DNA from 2 places in the Chryseobacterium sp. KCF3-3 genome. Region 2 is predicted to be linked to the other one. Evidence: riboswitches for the same ligand, from Rfam matches in the RefSeq annotation. Region 2 holds a riboswitch; the other holds the start of a gene.
What was found. A riboswitch is a leader RNA that binds a small molecule or an ion and turns the genes downstream of it on or off. The one in region 2 is predicted to bind fluoride.
Positions count from the first base shown of each region.

Region 1: it holds a riboswitch for fluoride, as region 2 does, so the genes downstream of both, ACKTTZ_RS00315 (L-histidine N(alpha)-methyltransferase) here and ACKTTZ_RS16135 (voltage-gated chloride channel family protein) in region 2, are expected to answer to the same signal.

Region 1 covers NZ_AP035792.1:86,692-96,368, reverse strand. Annotated here, with positions in the region: gene egtB (ergothioneine biosynthesis protein EgtB) at 1-943, opposite strand, end outside; gene ACKTTZ_RS00315 (L-histidine N(alpha)-methyltransferase) at 1,034-1,498, opposite strand; fluoride riboswitch at 1,463-1,619, opposite strand; gene ACKTTZ_RS00310 (alpha/beta fold hydrolase) at 2,341-3,390, shown strand; gene ACKTTZ_RS00305 (1-acyl-sn-glycerol-3-phosphate acyltransferase) at 3,459-4,601, opposite strand; gene ACKTTZ_RS00300 (5-methylcytosine restriction system specificity protein McrC) at 6,091-7,557, opposite strand; gene ACKTTZ_RS00295 (McrB family protein) at 7,557-9,416, opposite strand.
Region 2 covers NZ_AP035792.1:3,581,835-3,591,511, reverse strand. Annotated here, with positions in the region: gene idi (isopentenyl-diphosphate Delta-isomerase) at 1-340, shown strand, start outside; gene ACKTTZ_RS16165 (hypothetical protein) at 340-813, shown strand; gene gcvT (glycine cleavage system aminomethyltransferase GcvT) at 823-1,899, shown strand; gene ACKTTZ_RS16155 (hypothetical protein) at 1,961-2,149, opposite strand; gene ACKTTZ_RS16150 (arsenate reductase family protein) at 2,296-2,652, opposite strand; gene ACKTTZ_RS16145 (acyl-CoA thioesterase) at 2,774-3,241, shown strand; gene ACKTTZ_RS16140 (GLPGLI family protein) at 3,342-4,181, shown strand; fluoride riboswitch at 4,344-4,411, shown strand; gene ACKTTZ_RS16135 (voltage-gated chloride channel family protein) at 4,443-5,750, shown strand; gene ACKTTZ_RS16130 (LysR family transcriptional regulator) at 6,111-6,986, shown strand; gene ACKTTZ_RS16125 (YeiH family protein) at 7,092-8,027, shown strand; gene ACKTTZ_RS16120 (hypothetical protein) at 8,109-8,288, opposite strand; gene ACKTTZ_RS16115 (MFS transporter) at 8,467-9,677, opposite strand, start outside.

The DNA of each region.
Region 1 (9,677 bases), 2.1 Mb from region 2:
AATAAACGGAAGCCGTTTCCCATTCTTCTTCAGTGGGCAGACGCATTCCTTTCCAGGAGGCAAAAGCAGAGGCTTCATAGAAATTGATGTGGCACAATGGAGCATCAGGGTCTATTTCCTGTAAGCCGTTGAGGGTATAATACATCCATTTATTTTCGATATAATGCCAGTATAGCGGAGATTTTGCAGCATTCTGTTTCACCCAGTCCCATCCTTCCGCATGCCAGTGTCTGAAATCTTCATACCCGCCTGCTTTCATAAATTCTAAATATTCACTATTGGTGACGAGACGGCTGGCAATTTCAAAGTCTGGAAGATATACTTTATGCCTTCCTAATTCATTATCAAAGCAAAATCCATCTCCTTTATATCCAATTTCATAAACTCCTTCGGAAAACCTGAGCATTTCGAGATCTTCGGAGCTGTTTTGTCTGGGTTTTTCTTCTTTTGTATAGGCAGGGAAAAGCGGATTATGTCCTAAAATATATTTAATGTCGGTGACTAATAATTCCTGGTGCTGCTGCTCATGGTTAAGCCCCAGTTCCAACAGCGGTTCAAGAGCTTCTGTTAGAAATGAGCTTTCAAGAAAAGCTTCCATATGCTCATCTACATATTTTCGATATTGATACACCTCTGAAACAGAAGGACGGCTGAGGTTTCCGCGGTCAGTGCGGATCACCCGTGCTCCGATGGTCTCATAGTAGCTGTTGAAAACAAAATTATACTGTGGATCAAAAACTTTATAATCCGGAAAATGCGGGGTAAGAATGAAAGTCTCAAAAAACCAGGTGGTATGACCCAGATGCCATTTCGGAGGGCTTACATCTACAATCGGCTGTACTACATAATCCTCGATTTCCAGTGGAGCACAGATTTCCTCAGAACGTCTGCGGATGTCCTTATACTTTTTAGTAATATCTTTTGTGGTGATCTCTGGTGTCATGTCTTTTAGTTTTTTAATGATTGAATTTCAATGAAATAAGGAGGTTTTATTTTTTCACTTTTGCAGATGTGCTGTGTGTATCATCTTTTTTTATTTTACCTGCCAGATGCTGTCTACAAACCATTTTTTAGCATCTTTGATCTCTCCTGTGATGGTAAAACCTGATTTTTCGCCCAATTCCCTGATCTTTTCAGGAGAGAATTTCTGTGAGATTTCCATGTCGATAAGTTCGTTTTCATCAAAAGAAATCTTTGTATTGTCAATCGTCACATCCTGGCTGATAAGGCTGATCAGAAAACTTCTGCAGGCTCCGGTAACCGGATCATAAGTCTGGTAATGCTGAAATTGTTTCAGATCAAAATTACCACCCAGTTCATTGTTGATACGGGTAAGAAGATTTAGGTTAAAAGAAGCGGTAATTCCTTCTTTGTCATTATAAGCCTCCAGAATAATGTGTGGATTTTTCTTGAGGTCAAATCCTATCAATACACGATCTTTTGGAGATAGATTGTTATTCAGATGCAGGCAGAAATCATCAGCTTCTTCAGGAGTCATATTCCCGATATTACTTCCTAAAAATAGAACAACTTTTCTCCGGTCCGATAAGGAAGCGGTTTTTTGAAGCATTTCAAAATAATCTCCTTCCAGACAGGTAATTTTCATTTCCGGAAGCTGGCTGCTTAGTTTTTTGTGGAGTATGGAAAGGATATTTCCTGAGATATCAATCGGCATGTAAGTAAAGTCAATCCCTTTCCTGATCAGCTGTTCAAGTAAGTAGGTCGATTTCATGGCGTCTCCTGCTCCTAATTCAATCAGGTCAAAAGGTTCGTCTCCTGGAATAAGCAGATCTATAAGTTCATCTGTTTTATTTTTGAAAATATCCAGTTCACAACGGGTCAGATAATAGGAAGGCATGGCCATTATTTGCTGAAAAAGATGATCGCCGATCTTATCGTAAAAATATTTTGAAGATAATTTTTTAGGAGTATTCTGGAGTCCGTTCAAAACATCTGAACGGAAATGATCAACAGCATTCTCTTCAGTCTTAGATTGTGGGTCTAACTGTACATTCATAAGTCTTATTTTGTGTGATTTCGTAGATTATTGCAATTATCCTGCCTTTTACAACATGACAATTCTTTGCATATATCTAATTAAATATAAACAATTTTACTCTTAATAGGATGATTATCATGAGGTTTTTATCAGATGTGGTATTTTTTTATCCATCAGGAATCCTTTCTTTTGAAAGTAAAACCAGTGAAGAAGAGTAGGGAAGCTGTCCGGTTTACCACCCGAAAATCAGTATTCACCATTCAATATGACCTGTTCAAAGTAGTTGTCCTTATTTCGAGCTCTGCTTTACCATAATTTTACCATCACAAAACATCACTATTATGAATACTACATTGAATTTCAGTAAAAAAATACAATCCATTTTATCCCTGTTTATTTTGATGGGAATGGGGCTTTTGTCTTTAAAAGCACAGACGTATACCACTGGTGGGAAAAACATTGAAAACCTAGCTGTAAAAACTGCTTTCCAGAATACAAAGCAAATAAGAGCCGGACTGTTGAACGTTGGATATGCAGAAGTAGGTCCAGCCAATGGAAAACCTGTGATCCTTCTTCATGGATGGCCTTATGATATCCATAGTTTTGAAGAGTCCTCCGCTATACTTGCTGAAAAAGGCTACCGTGTGTTAGTTCCTTATTTAAGAGGCTATGGAACCACTACCTTTGTCTCACCGGATACCAAACGAAATGGTCAGCAGAGTGCTGTTGCATTGGACATCATTGCTTTTATGGATGCTCTGAAAATTGATAAAGCGATCATTGGCGGCTTTGACTGGGGTGCAAGAACGGCTGATATTATGGCCGCACTATGGCCTGAACGCTGTACAGGTTTGGTGGCTGTAAGCGGATATTTAATAGGAAGCCCAAAAGCAAACGAAAAACCTCTTCCCCCCAACGCTGAATTTTTATGGTGGTATCAGTATTATTTTTCAACAGAAAGAGGGTATAAAGGGTACAAAGCGAATACTATGGCATTTAACAAATTGATATGGAAAACGGCTTCTCCAAAATGGACTTTTGATGACCAGACCTACGAGCGTTCTGCTAAAGCATTCGATAATCCTGATCATGTGGATATTGTAATTCACAATTACCGCTGGCGTCTGGGATTGGCTAAAGGAGAAAAACAATACGATGCGTTTGAAGCGAAACTGGCAAAATCTCCATCGATTACAGTTCCAACTGTTACCCTGGAAGGCGATGCCAACGGAGCTGCATTTCCTGCCCCGGAAAGTTATGCTTCCAGATTTACAGGTCAATATGCGCACCATACTCTCACGGGAGGAATTGGACACAATTTGCCACAGGAAGCTCCAAAAGCGTTTGCAGATGCAATCATAGAAGTAGACTCCATGTCGCAATCCAAATAAAAATCTGAAAGAATACAACAAAACCACTGCTCAATAACAGTGGTTTTTTATCTTTATAGTATCCTAAACTAGTTTTTAGATTCTTCTTCAACCTTCAGTTTATTCACCAAAGGATTGGCGTACATGGCCAGGAAATATTCTCTGGAAACAGGATCCGACGGATCAATGCGCATTTCAAGTCTGCGGGCAAATAACTGTTTTTCCTGTTCCGTATATTCGGAAGCGTACGTATTTGTGTTATGAAGCAGATCGTAAGCGATGTACTTGGTTGGCCAAAGCTTATAATTACTGATGATAGAGCGGTCAATTACCTGTGCAATGGCCTGCAGCTGCTTGTTTTTATTGTCAATAGTTGCTGCTATTTCATCCAGTTCTTTATCCAGAACATTTCCGGCATGAAGGTGAATGCGTTTCTTTTGGCCCAGAATTCCGCTGATGATGTTGGTGAAATCTTCATTTTTCCCTTTAATATATTCCTCATCCCTGTGTTGTGCCAGCAGCTGAGGCATTTTTAACGAATCTGTAGGATCATACTCATAAGAGATGGAGATCGGAACAATCTTTAATGTTTTAAAATAATCTATCAATGATTGGTCTCCGGCTGCCATGGCAAGCATTTTCAAAACACCTTGCTGGGTAGAATCGTTACCGTTTTTGGTACGGCCTTCACGCTGGGCAATCCATACAGAACGGTTTTCCTGAAGAAGCAGCTCTTTAATATACTCAGACATCGTCTGTGAACTGGTAAGTTGTTCACGAAGCGGCAGACCTCTTTGTACTAGAAAGTTACGGTTCAGTTTAGCCAGTACGTTTAAGAAGTTCTTGCGGACAAGATTATCTCCAATAGCAGAAGCCGTCATTACATAACCACCTTCCAGCAATACCAGATTAAGCAGTGAAGTATCCAGAACGATATCTCTGTGGTTCGAGATGAAAAGGTAAGAGGTGTTTTTATCCAGCTTATCAAATCCTGAAGTCGTTAAGCCATCAGAACTTTTTGCAAGAATCTGGCGAACGGCAAAGGCTACAAACTGATGCTGAAAATCACTGATGGAATGAACATTCTTAAACTGTTCCAGCCAAACCTGCTCATTTGTATCAGGAAAAGTAAAATTCATAAAGGCTTTCATCATGGGATCACGGGCTATGCTCTGTAATCTCTCATTCACTTCCTGATCATAGAAATACCGGATTTCATCAAACTTAGACATGCGGTTAGGTAAAAATTAAAACTTTTTGCAAAAGAACGAAAATTTATCGGGGGAGAGGGTATAAAGGGTGTTAAAGTATTATGAAGGGCGTAGGAGTTTGGGTTCGACAGCACTCTTCTCTCTTAGTCTGTAGTAGAAATTCAATAGAAATGGGCTTTAGCCCATTTTAATAAGAAAACATCCCTTTGGCTTTAGCCTAAACTTAAACGTGTTATATTGAGATTCCAGCTCTCCGAAGTCTCCCGACTTTGGAGCATATTGTAAAGGAATTGCTTTTATTATTGGCTCAAAGTCAGGAGACTTTGCGCAGCTGGGATTCCTACAGAATGACAAACAGAGCGGATAGTCTAAGCGAATAGTTTGTGTTATGTCGGAGCAAGTAAGTGGCTATGCGTGTACATAGAAACACCCTCTTTGTCATTCCGTAGGAATCTAAACTCTTATTTTATCCTCATTTATTATCACAAGCTTTTTGTGTCCGGATTCCTACGGAATGACAAACGGTGTGGATAGTCTAAGTGAACAGTTTGTATTATGTCTGGAGTAAATAAGAGATTATGCACGCACAAATAAGCGCCCACTTTGTCATTCCGCAGGAATCTAAACTCTTATTTTATCATCCTTCATTATCACAAGCTTTCTGTGCCTGGATTCCTACGGAATGACAAACGGTGTGGATAGTCTAAGTGAACAGTTTGTATTATGTCTGGAGTAAATAAGAGATTATGCACGCACAAATAAGCGCCCACTTTGTCATTCCGCAGGAATCTAAACTCTTATTTTATCATCCTTCATTATCACAAGCTTTCTGTGCCTGGATTCCTACGGAATGACAAACGTTGTGGATAGTCTAAGTGAATAGTTTGTATTTTGTCTGGAGCAAGTAAGTGGCTATGCGTGTACATAGAAACACCCTCTTTGTCATTCCGTAGGAATCTAAACTCTTATTTTATCATCCTTCATTATCACAAACTTTCTGTGCCTGGATTCCTACGGAATGACAAACGTTGTGGATAGTCTAAGCGAATAGTTTGTATTATGTCGGAGCAAATAAGTGGCTATGCACGCACATAGAAACACCCACCTTGTCATTCCGTAGGAATCTAAACTTTTATTTTATCATCCTTCATTATCACAAACTTTCTGTGTCTGGATTCCTACGGAATGACAAACGTTGTGGATAGTCTAAGTGAATAGTTTGTATTATGTCGGGAGCAAGTAAGTGGCTATGCGTGTACATAGAAACACCCTCTTTGTCATTCCGCAGGAATCTAAACTCTTATTTTATCCTCATTCATTATCACAAGCTTTCTGTGTCTGGATTCCTACGGAATGACAAACGTTGTGGATAGTCTAAGCGAATAGTTTGTATTATGTCGGGAGCAAGTAAGTGGCTATGCACGCACACAGAAACACCCACCTTGTCATTCCGCAGGAATCTAAATGTATTCACATTATTTTACACCTTCATTGTCATTAAGCTTCTTTATTAGCTTACCGGTAAATTTATTCCCAGTTTAAAAATTTTATGATAAGCAGTGATTTGATTATCAGTATTATCAAACTGTCTTTTTATGTTTTCAATTGAAAAGTTATGCAATAATGAGGGAGGATTATTAGAATTCTCATTATCAGGCTGGTGAAGATGAGGGTAAATAATCAGACAATCCAATATCTGATCTTCTTTCCAATCTTTATTTTTACTTTTCATTTCGTTGATAACCTTCTTTAAACGGGAGTATCCTGAAACCTGGCGGATGTCTTTGTGGATATGACTTTTAGTATATTTTAATTTATACTTAGTATCAATGACCATTTCATAGCCTGGTTTACTGATCAGAAAATCCAGATGATTTCCGTAGGTTTTGAATTGATAATGAATATGATGAGCATCTTCAGGATTAGCTTTGATCAATTGATAATAAAAATAAAGCTCAAACAGTCTGGGCATATCAATCCAGAATGGTGGTGTTTTTATTTTTTTCTGCGTCGTTTTCGTAATCGTATACGAGAACCGTTTCAGAATAAACTGTCCTATTCGTAAAGCCTCTCCATATTCATTGAAGAACGCATTTTTTTTACTATGTTTTAATTGAAGTCCATCAACATCGGTACTGATATGTTCAAATGCTGGCTTGCAATAATTTAAAATATGTTGAACAGATTCTATATTGGAAGAAAATAGTGAAGGATTGTTCTCAATATAGCTGGTTGCAAACACCAATACTTTCTTTAGAAACCTGTTTTCAAAATAATCTTCACCAAAAACCTGAAATTCACAAAAAGCAGAGGTGGGTTTATTTTTAAAAACATTCTTCTTTATATGCGGACCTATTAATACTTTGCCCTTCACTCTACTATTAAGATTTTCCTGGACTTTATAATATGCCTTTTTCAATCCTTTTCTTACAATTATTTTTAAATGCTGTAAAAACTGTATAATAAGAAAAGGGGTCAAACGATCATCTTTATGATCTATTTCAATATATTTTGCATCCCAATCTATTTGGATAACATCTTTTGAATAGTGTGCAGTTTGTGGCAAAGCCATGACATCCAAAAGAATTTTAAGATAATTGACTTCTTTAGTCTCTGTCTTTTCCTTGTTATCATATGTTTCAGGGAGAGGAACAGAATTTTCTTCTTCATTGAGGCAGTTCCGGAAGTACTGCGACAAACCAGCATTGATCTTGGGTTCTACATAAATGGTTCTGCCGGTATTTCCCAGCCAGTCAATACCTACAAAATAATCTGCCTTAATCTCACAATGATTTTCTCTTTTTACCACCGAAAAAGAATAAGACTGATGGTTGAACTTTTTACTTTCCAAAGCCGCAAACAGCTGAAAAGAGTCGTCATCAAGATGTAGCAGTTCGTCTGCTATATTGGTAAAAGACTCTTCAGTAGTAACTCGTTTGATCAGAAAACTTTTATGTTCCGAAAGTAAAATTCCCATTAATTATTTATTTTCAAGGTATTGATATAGTCTTTAATATCTTTTCCGTCATGGCTTCCGATAAGAACACCATCTTTCACATACTCAAGAAGAATAGGAACTACTTCATAATTCATTTTTATTCTGAAAATTTCCTCCTTTGTCTGACCATCCTCGATATCTTCTTTTTTGGCAATAAAATAACTATGCCCCAACTGAACGTCCTTCGCATCAAATTCACCACTTACATTTCCGTTTAAGAACAATTGTGAAACTTTTTCAAAACCTTCAGTATTAAAATGAATACTGGTATCATGTTCAAGAGATTCCGGCAATACATCAATAAAAGCAAAACGTCTTCTGATCGCATAATCAATGTGTCCTACACTGCGGTCTGCGGTATTCATAGTACCTATGATGTACAGGTTGTGAGGAAGAATGAGATCCCTTTCACCATCCACTTCGTATACGCTTTCTACTGCTTTGCCTCTGTATTCAAGAGCGTAAATTAATTCTCCTAGTACAGATGACAGGTTAGCACGATTGATTTCATCGACTACTAGAACATAATTCTCTGAATGAGATTGCGATTTATTATCAACAGGTGCAGATTTACCTTCCAAAAAATTTCTGAATTTATCTACCATTGGGAAATAATATGATGTTCTGTGATACACTGTTTTTGCAAGATCATCAAATCCTATTGTTTCTCCTTTTCTTGTGATATTATATTTATATAATTTTTTAATCTCACTAAACTTTAATCGATCTCCTTTCCATCCTTCACTGGAAATGTGAAAAGAATTCTCTCCTATATGGGTCAGAAAGAGTTTATTGGTAAGTTGTATTTTATGATCGTTGGCAATCAACTCTTCCTCTATGGAAGTTTTAAAATGTTCAAACATTTCATCAAGCCATTCTGCATGTGGGAATTCGTTGATAAGTTGAGAATGTTCACACGCTCTTTTGATGAAATCACCTAAAACTTTGTTTTCAGCCTCATAGATAATTCCATTTCCTTCCTCGTCAGGTTTCGCTACAATTCCTCTTACAAAATCTTCATAACTATAGCTAGGATGAAACTGGATAAGTTTAAACTGGGGATGATTTTTTAATTCTTTAGTATTATTCAATCCCAATAATTCAACAGCCAGTTCTTTGGCCTGTCTGGTTTTTCCGGTTCCCGGAGGGCCTTGCAGGATGATTTGTTTTTTATATTCTAAAATTTGGATCTGCTGTTCCAGTTTATTTTTGTTCATATTATTTTGTTCTTTGGAAGATGGGTTATTTTGTTCCTGAAAATAATCGTAAACCTGCCATGGAAGGGTCACAATTTCAAAACCGTTTTTATTGAGCTTTTCTTTGAATATCTGTAGCAGATGGTGGCTGTCCTCAAACCAATCATAGGTAAGTTCCATTTTGAAATCCTCAACATGAGTATTCAACAGGTACACCAGCTGTCCCAGTTTGTCCTGATTGACAATGGTGCACAACAGCTGAGGCTGCAAACCAGCGATCAGTCTGTTGGTTGCGGCTTTTTTATTATTGCCTGTATACATTCGGATCAGTTCTTTGATCTGATGATAGGTCTCAAATAAAGGTTGCTCCTGGCTTAAGGCAATTTTCTGTAACAATGCGGAAAGCTCAGGCCAGTTACGTTTGATAAGGTCTTTTTCTGCATTGGTAAAATATCCCTGCCTCAGAGACGAAACACATTGGTCTGCAGAACGCATAAAAAACTCATAAAAAAGTTCCTTGTCCCAATCTTCCCATTTTTTTCCTGTACCTGCTTCTGCTACAAACTGGGGCACAAAACGGTTATATTCTCCCTGCCAGTGATCCCAAATTTCTATTTTGTCAATTAATTCTGTAAAAGTCATTTTTGGTTATAGTTTTTCATATTTTGACAAACAGCTTAGGCTGTATTATCCAATTAAGATCACAATAATAATAAAAATCACCAACTTCTACTTACGGGAAAACGTAATTACATAGAATAATCACTTATACAAGTGTCCACTATTACTTTTTAATATCTATAACCGGATAGTAAGGACCTGAAACAGGTTGTCATGTTGTATCTTTTGGAAACTAAGGCAGGTTCAAAATTTCTTTCTCAATCTCGGGGAACTTTTATTCCG
Region 2 (9,677 bases):
CAATCAATGGACCAATGCTGTATGCTCACACCCACGAGAAGGGGAAACTTATCTAGAAGGAGCAGTACGCAGACTGAAGGAAGAACTGGGAATTGAGGCAGAGCTTTCAGAAAAATTCAATTTTATTTACAAAGCAGATGTAGGAGGTGGCCTTTGGGAACACGAGCTGGATCATGTATTTGTAGGAAATCATGAAACTGATTTCAATTTAAATAAAGAGGAAGTGGAAGAAGTAAGATTCATTTCTATGGAAGATCTGGATAAAGAAATTTCCGAACAGCCTGAAAACTTTACGGAATGGTTCAAAATCATCCTCGAAGAATATAAACACCACTTTTAATGATGAAAAAAATATTGCTTTTTTCTGCTTTTCTGACAGGAAGTCTTTTTTTTGCCCAAAAGGCAGGTGTATTTGACACTCCGAACTACTCTATCAATGTTCCTGAAGGTTGGAAATCCACCAACGACAGTGAGATCATCAATATTTTCCCTACCAGCCAGATCGGTGCTATTACCATCTCGGAATATCATGATCTTTCTCTTCCAAAAGAAGAAGTGAAAAAATTCATCCTGGCCCTTTATCAATCCCAGGATGAAGAGAAAAAAGTAAAAGCAAAAAAGAGCCAAAAAGGATATACAGAATATCTGTATGAACATTTTGATGAAAAAGAGAAGCTGTTCTGGATTACCAAGGCTTTTCAAAAAGATAAAAACTTATATTTAGTTTCCATCAACTGTGGCCAGAAGTTCTGGAACGGAAACTATATGACCCTATTCAATGAGACTTTTAACAGTTTTAAAATAAAGAAATAAAAATTAAATATGAAGAAAACAGCCTTGTACGACAAACATGTTTCTTTGGGAGCTAAGATCGTACCTTTCGCAGGTTTTGAAATGCCTGTTCAATATTCAGGGGTTACAGAAGAGCACTTTGCCGTAAGAGAAAAAGCAGGATTATTTGATGTTTCCCACATGGGACAGTTTTTCATCGAAGGACCAGGCTCAAAAGATCTTTTGCAGTATGTAACTACTAATAATGTAGATGCACTTGAAAACGGAAAAGCTCAGTATTCTTGTCTTCCCAACGAAAACGGAGGAATTGTAGACGACCTTATCGTTTACAAAATGGAAGATGACAAATATTTTGTAGTAGTAAATGCCTCCAATATTGATAAAGACTGGAATCATATTTCAAAATACAATACTTTCGGAGCTAAAATGACCAATGCTTCTGATGAGATGTCATTATTGGCAGTTCAGGGGCCAAAAGCTACTGAAATTCTTCAGAAACTTACGGAAGTAAACCTTTCAGAAATTCCTTACTATCATTTTACCGTAGGAAGTGTTGCAGGAGAAAATGATGTGATCATTTCAAACACTGGTTACACAGGAAGCGGAGGTTTTGAGATTTATTTCAATAATGCAAGTGCTGAAAAACTTTGGGATGCTGTAATGGAAGCAGGTAAAGAAGAAGGAATCATTGCTTGTGGACTGGCTGCCAGAGATACTTTAAGATTAGAAAAAGGATTCTGCCTTTACGGAAATGATATCGACGATACTACATCTCCAATTGAAGCTGGTTTAGGATGGATCACTAAATTTGATAAAGACTTCGTTTCTAAAGATGTTTTTGCAAAACAGAAAGAAGAAGGAGTTGGAAGAAAATTGGTAGGTTTCGAATTGACAGACAAAGGAGTTCCAAGACATGACTATCCTGTAGTAGATGCTGAAGGAAATGTGATTGGAAAAGTAACTTCTGGAACACAGTCTCCAATGAAGAAAGTAGGTTTAGGTCTTGCTTATGTAGACAAACCACATTTCAAATTAGGATCTGAGATCTTTATTCAGGTAAGAAACAAGAACATTCCTGCAAAAGTGGTAAAAGCTCCTTTTGTATAATCTGTTCTGAAGATATACTTAAATAAGAGAGGCTGTGATGTGTTCACAGCCTCTTTTTTGTCTAATAACAGATACAGCAGATTTTCCTGTCGGGAGAACAGGCATCACCTACCCCGGGAGTATTGGAAAGCACTCCGCCTGCAGGAAAACATAATGTATTACAGTTAACCGGAAGGTTTTTCCCTCCACCATTAATTTCCTTTAAGGCTGATCTGTTAAGATTCTTTGTTTTTGAAAAGTTTGTTTTCATGATGTAATTTTTGGTGATCATAAATATAGTCATAAATCACAACAAAACATTAAAAATCAACAACATAAAACACACTCCCAAATAAAAACAACCGGCTTAACAATAGAAATCATTAAGCCGGATAAATTAACTCGTTAAAGTTTTATTTATTCATGTACCCCAAAGAACTTCTGCAGTTCTTCAACATTTTTCTTATCATTTCCAACGAAAATCTCCTTATCAGTAATAAATACAGGTCTTTTCAGGAAGGTGTAGTGATCCAGCAATAATTCTTTAAAATCTTTTTCGGTCAAAGATTTCACATCCAGCCCTCTCAGTTTGATCTGAGTAGATTTTTTGCTGAATAATGCTTCGTATGATTTTGTTTTTTTATGCATTTCCACCAATTCTTCTTTCGTAATCGGCTCTTTTTTGATTTCGCGAAGCTCCCAGTCTGTAAGATCGAATTGGGCTAAAATTTTTCTGCAGGTATCACATGTGTTGAGATAAAATACTTTCTTCATTACGGTTTCTAAATCTGTTATGGGTTAAAATTCTCTTTCATTGAAAGTTTCGTCTTTCAAAAGTAGGATTTAATCTAAAACTTTGGAAATTATTAAATAACTTTATTCAAATTTTATAAAGATGCAGAACAAGCCTATTACTTTTCAGTTTATTTCGGAGCCTTCAGATGTTAATTACGGAGGAAATGTACATGGAGGAAGTGTTATGAAATGGATTGACCAGGCGGGTTATGCATGTGCGACAACCTGGAGTGGTAATTATTCCGTCACGGTGTATGTAGGTGGAATCCGTTTTTACGATCCAATTAAAATCGGTGAAGTGGTAAAAGTAGATGCACAGGTGATCTATACCGGAACATCCAGTATGCATATTGCCATCAATGTCTTTTCCCGAAACCTGAAACAGCCGAATTTTGAGAAAAAAACCCACTGTATTATTGTTTTTGTGGCGGTAGACGAAAACGGAAAGAAACTTCCTGTACCGAAATGGATCCCCGAAACAGAAGAAGAAAAGCAGCAGGAAATTTACGCTAAGCGCCTGATGGAGTTGAGAACGCAGATTGAGAATGAAATGAAACCGTTTTTGTAAGAGCGGGTTTCGAGATGCAAGAGTACGAGGTTCAAAGTTTAAGGTTCAGGGTTTAACGTTTTTGAGAAATCAATGACAAAAAGACGACCAATCACATGATATGAAAAGTATTTTCACCTTAACGGCATTGCTTATGATAGCTTTGTGTCCGGCTCAGACGCATCGGTTTATGTATGAACTGCAATATAAGATGGATTCTACCGAAACCTCTTATGAAAAGCTGAATATGATACTGGATATTACTCCCAAAGAGGTAAAATTCTACGGAAGAAATCTCATTACAACGGATTCTTTAAACAAGAAATTCGGGATGAATACCAGTCATACGGATATGTCCGGACAGGTAGTGAAAAGAAAAATCAATTCTTTTGATAATGAGAATTTCATTAATATTAAAAATGGATATTACTCCTTTAAAACTACAGATAAAATAAACTGGATAATCTCTGATGAAACCAAAAAGGTAGAAAATTATACATTACAAAAAGCCACTACCCGATTTGGAGGAAGAAACTGGATCGCCTGGTTCTGTAAAGATATTCCTTTTAATGAAGGACCATTTAAACTCCGAGGATTGCCAGGTTTAATTTTTGAGCTTTCTGATACCAAAAAGAACTTCATTTATCATCTTATTAAAAGTCAGGAACTGCCGGAAGTCTATCCGACAGATAACTTTATTGAATCCAATTTCGGAAACAAAGCCATTTCTATCAATGAAAAGCAAAAATATAAACTGATCATGGAATTTTACAACGATCCTTTTGCTTTCGAGAGAAACAATTTCAGCAAATCCAATAATGATCTTAAAATTAATATCAATGGAAAAGAAATCCGGAATGTAGATGAATTGAATACCCAAACCAAAAGTATGCAGGAAGTCATAAGAAAATACAACAATCCGCTTGAGATTGATAAAGCAATGCATTATCCAATATATTAAAACGATGGTTTATTTTTAAGTTTAGGCTAAAGCCTGAGGAAAGTTAAAAATTTATTTAGGTGGGCTAAAGCCCACCTCTATTGATGTTGACATCCGGATACTTAATGGTAATATCTTTTATCTTTTATCTTTTATCTTTTTATCATAATTCTTATATTTGCAGTATCAAAAGGAAATGGTGTTCTTCCTTACCCAACCGCTTTACAAAAGCTGATGACGCCTGATTAAAAGATTATTAACAAATAACTAATCAGGATTATCATGTCAAAAAGTCAAAGAACACCAGCTAAAAAAGCAATTTTTCTTACTCATTTTTTCTTCAGAAAATTTCCGGCTCTACCCTATATTTTAAAATGGCTGTGTATCAGTATCATTATTGGAACTTTAGTAGGAACCGCTTCAGCAGGATTTCTTCAATCTCTGGAATGGGCAACAAACTTCAGAGAAAACCATCTCTGGCTGATTGCATTGCTTCCTGTAGCGGGATTCCTGATAGGACTTCTTTATTATTACTTCGGGAAAGATGTAGAAGCAGGAAACAATCTGTTAATTGATACTATTCATGAGCCTAAGGGAATCATTCCTTTTAAAATGGCACCTTTTGTTTATCTCGGAACGATTGTAACCCATTTTTTCGGAGGCTCTGCAGGCCGTGAAGGAACAGCACTTCAAATGGCGGGAGCTATCGCTGATCAGCTTACAAAACCTTTTAAGCTCGACAGAAACGACAGAAAAATATTGGTTATTTCAGCGATTGCTGCTGGATTTGGCTCTGTTTTCGGAACTCCACTTGCAGGAGCAGTTTTTGGTCTTGAAGTTTTTCTGATCGGAAGAATTCGTTACAATGCCATTTTTCCGGCATTCGCTTCTGCAATTCTGGCAGACTGGGCAACCAATCTCTGGAATGTAAAACATACTCATTATCATATTGATTTTATTCCCAAACTGGAGTTTTTACCCATTCTCTACAGTATTCTGGCGGGTATTGTCTTTGGAATCTGTGCGGCTGCTTTCAGTAAAATCATCCATTGGATGGGCTCTCTTTTCAAATCAAAAATCAAATATCCTCCGCTTCGTCCTGTTGTAGGAGGAATCATTATAGCACTTGCTGTTTTTGCAATGGGAACAACCCGCTATATCGGATTGGGAGTTCCTGTGATTGTAGAATCTTTTGAAAAGCAGCTTCCATTATATGATTTTGCATTAAAAATGATTTTTACCATTGTTACGCTTTCCGCTGGATTCAAAGGTGGAGAAGTCACCCCTTTATTCTTTATCGGAGCTACATTAGGAAGTGCTTTATCACTTTTCATCCCATTACCCTTCGGATTATTGGCGGGAATGGGTTTTGTAGCCGTATTTGCCGGAGCTACCAATACTCCCTTAGCCTGTATGTTGATGGGAATTGAATTATTTGGAGCGGAATGTGGTGTGTATGTGGCTATTGCCTGTGTTGTATCTTATCTTCTTTCCGGTCACAACAGCATTTATTCCAAACAGAAAATCGGAGAAGCAAAAAACAGAAGGTATGAAAATCAGCAGGACAAATCTATTTCGGATTTTTTATAAGGGGTTACGGGTTTCGAGGTGCGAGATTCGGGGTGCGAGATTCGGGATTCGGGTTGCTAGTTAAAAGGTACGAGATTCGTGGTTATGAGATTTACATTAGGTTTATTTTGTTGTGTGATGCTGGTTTTTATTGGTTCTTAGTTGTTCTCTTATAAAATCTTGAAACCCAAAATATACAATCGCATAACCAAAAATCACTCAAACTCAAAACCACAAACCTCGAATCCCGAATCTCTCAAGTTCTCAGACTCAAAAAACCCCGAAACTCGCAACTCGCATCTCATCACCCTCAAACCCTCCCACTCTCAAACTCACCAACTCCCTCACTCCATTTCCAACTATAATTCGTAATTTTACCCCATGTTCGATTACAGATTAAAAGTTTTCCATACGGTAGCTACCCGATTAAGCTTTACGAAGGCTTCAGAAGAGCTACATATTTCCCAGCCGGCTGTTACTAAACATATTAAAGAAATTGAAACTCAGATAAGTGCTAAGCTATTTGACCGTAAAGGAACTTCTATTCAATTAACCCAAAGCGGAAAGATTCTGTTTGAGCATGCAGAAAAGATCAGAAATATCTACCGTGATATGGAATTTGAGATCAGCCAGATCAATCAGCAGCATAAGGGAAAACTGATTATCGGGGCGAGTACAACTGTTGCACAGTATATTTTACCGGAGATTTTGGCCAAATTCAATTCATATTATAAAGATATTAAGATTGAACTTCTTACAGGAAATACAGAAACCATCACAACCCTTTTGAAGGAAGAAAAGATTGACCTGGGCATCATTGAAGGAGAATCACAGTCTTCTTATTTCGAGTATAAAACATTTAAGCCGGATGAAATTGTTCTGGCTGCAAAGTCAGATCACCCTCTTGCTCATAAAACATTAAACTTAAAAGATCTGTATCAACTTGATCTGATCTTCAGAGAACAAGGTTCTGGAACTCTTGAGTTTATACAAAACAGGCTTAAAGAAAAAGAAATCAATATGAACGATCTGAATACTGTCATGCAGCTGGGAAGCAGTGAGAGTATCAAAAATTATCTTCTTCATTCGGAATGTATGGCATTTCTTTCCATCAGTACGATTTTGAATGAACTGAAAAACAATATACTGACCGTGATTGATATTAAAAATTTCAGTATTGAAAGAGATTTTCATTTTATCCTGCCTAAAGGTGAACAATCTGAACTGATCAGGCTTTTTCTGAGATTTGCAGAATAAGCAACAAGCAAAGATATAACCTTTAGTTATCCAATATAACAAAATACGATTTACTTTATAATAGTATTTTCCGGAATTTTGATGCAGATTTTAAAAGTTCGCATTATGAAAGATTTCATTCAAAATGAAATGACACGGAAAGTATTTTTTATTGTTTTGGCTGTATTATGCCTTACACCGCTTATATCTTCTCCAATCGCTCTGGCTCTAGGTTTTTTTCTAGTTGTTTTTATCGGAAACCCATTTGAAAAACACCTTCATCAATATATTCATTTGTTGCTGCAGATTTCAATTGTAGGTCTGGGATTCGGGCTGAAGCTGGATGAAGCACTTCACGCAGGAAAAACAGGACTGATGCTGACCGTTGTAAGTATTGTTACTGTAATGGTATTAGGATATTTTCTGGGAAAATTATTTAAACTGGAAAGACCTTTATCTTATCTTCTTTCCGCAGGAACGGCTATTTGTGGCGGGAGTGCCATTGCAGCCGTATCTCCTATTATTAAACCCAGTACGAAACAGATTTCTCTTGCGCTGGCTATTGTTTTTACCCTAAATTCTATTGCGCTGTTTGTTTATCCTGCCATAGGACATCTTCTGAATCTGTCACAGGAACAGTTTGGACTTTGGTGTGCAGTGGGAATTCATGATACGAGTTCTGTAGTAGGTGCTGCCAGCAAATATGGAGATGAAGCCTTGAAAATAGCAACTACTGTGAAATTGGCTCGTGCTTTATGGATTATTCCTGTTTCACTGATTACCATGTTTATTTTTAAAAGTAAAGATTCCAAAATAAAGATTCCATGGTTTATTGGATATTTCATTGTGGCGATCCTATTGAATACTTATTTCCCGTTTCTTGACCGTTTCAGCACTTCAATTACTGTTCTTGCAAAATCCGGTCTGAATCTGACTTTATTTTTGATTGGTTCTACCCTTTCTATTCAAACGCTGAAATCAATCGGATTAAAACCTTTGGTTATGGCAATTATCCTATGGGTAGCGATAAGCATCGGTAGTCTTCTTTACATCATCCATTAAAAAGAGCAGAACCCTTTTGAAGTCAAAAGGGTTCTGCATATTAAATGTGGAAATGTTTATTTCTAATTGAAATAATTTTCTTTAGATTGCGGCTTCACCACAAGTATATACCTGCGGGCAACCGATATACTGTACACAATACCAAGGTCCTGTTACAGATCCTGAGCAGCTGCATCCGCAAAGAGATAAATCCGGATTACCGCTTATTCCTCCTGTAATATTTTTCAAGTCTTGTTTTCTCAGTTTTTTAGCGTTTTTCATAATGTTCGTGAGATTTAGTTTTAATTAGATAATTTAGTTTTAGTTACATTCCAAAGTTAAACAAATATTAAACACTCGCAACAAAAACCAGAATAAAATTTAATAATTTATTGATTATAACTTCATTATTACATTCAAAATAAGGATTATCAGTATTTTATTTATTAAACAAGTTAAATTATTCTGTAAATTCAAGATCTCTGTCGTGAGTTTCAGAAATGGTAAGTGAAGAATAAAATGCAAGCCCAAATACCACGACTCCAACTATAGCAGCACTTTCCACAACAGGAAAATGTCCTTTAAGAGAATCAAAAGCGAATATCATCACCGGTACCAATCCTCTTACCATATTAGGAACGGTTGTGGTGGCGGTATTTCTGATATTCGTTCCGAACTGCTCTGCGGCCAGTGTCACAAACATTGCCCAGTATCCTGTTCCGAAACCAAGCCATACACAAAACAGATAATATTTTGTTTCTGTATTCGTATTACCAAATAACATGATTGCCACCCCGATCAGGGTAAAGATCAGCATATAAAAGATGGCCATTTTACGGGATTTTAAAGCATGGGAAATAAAACCGCTCAGCAGATCACCGACAGAAATCCCCACATAAGCCCACATAATTGCTTTTCCGGGGTTGATCTCTGTAATTCCTAATTCAGGGGCAAACTGATTGGCTAAAACAGCCAGAATCCCTATACAATACCATGTAGGTAACCCTACGGCAATGCATTTTAAATATCTTATCAATCTGTCTTTATTGGTAAAAAAGGAGAGAAAGTTTCCTTTTGAGATATTTTTATGCTCAAGATTCTTATAAATTCCGGATTCCGATACGCTTATTCTCAGTATCAATAACATAATTCCCATGATTCCACCAATAATGTAAGAAATATTCCATCCTCCAGACAGCTCTACAGTAAGTTGAGCCACTACAGCACCCATTAATCCAAAACCAGCAACCACTGAGGTTCCGATTGCTCTTAAATTCTTCGGCAGACTCTCAGAAACCAGTGTAATTCCCGCTCCAAGCTCTCCGGCAAGCCCAATACCTGCAATGAACCTTAAACCTGCATATTGGTACACCAAATGCTCTTTGGGAAAATAAGGAAGAAAACCACAGGCGATATTGGCTAATGAATAGACCAGAATAGATCCAAACAGTACAGAAAGCCTTCCCTTTTTGTCTCCGAAAATACCCCAGAATACTCCTCCGATGAGAAGTCCTACCATCTGGCAGTTCAGTATAAAGGTTCCGTCTGCATCCGGATTAAGCCCTAAAGCTTTTAAACTTGGAATTCTAACGATACCGAATAAAAGAAGGTCATAGATATCTACAAAATAGCCTAAGGCAGAAATAATAACGGGAATAGAGAAAATGTACT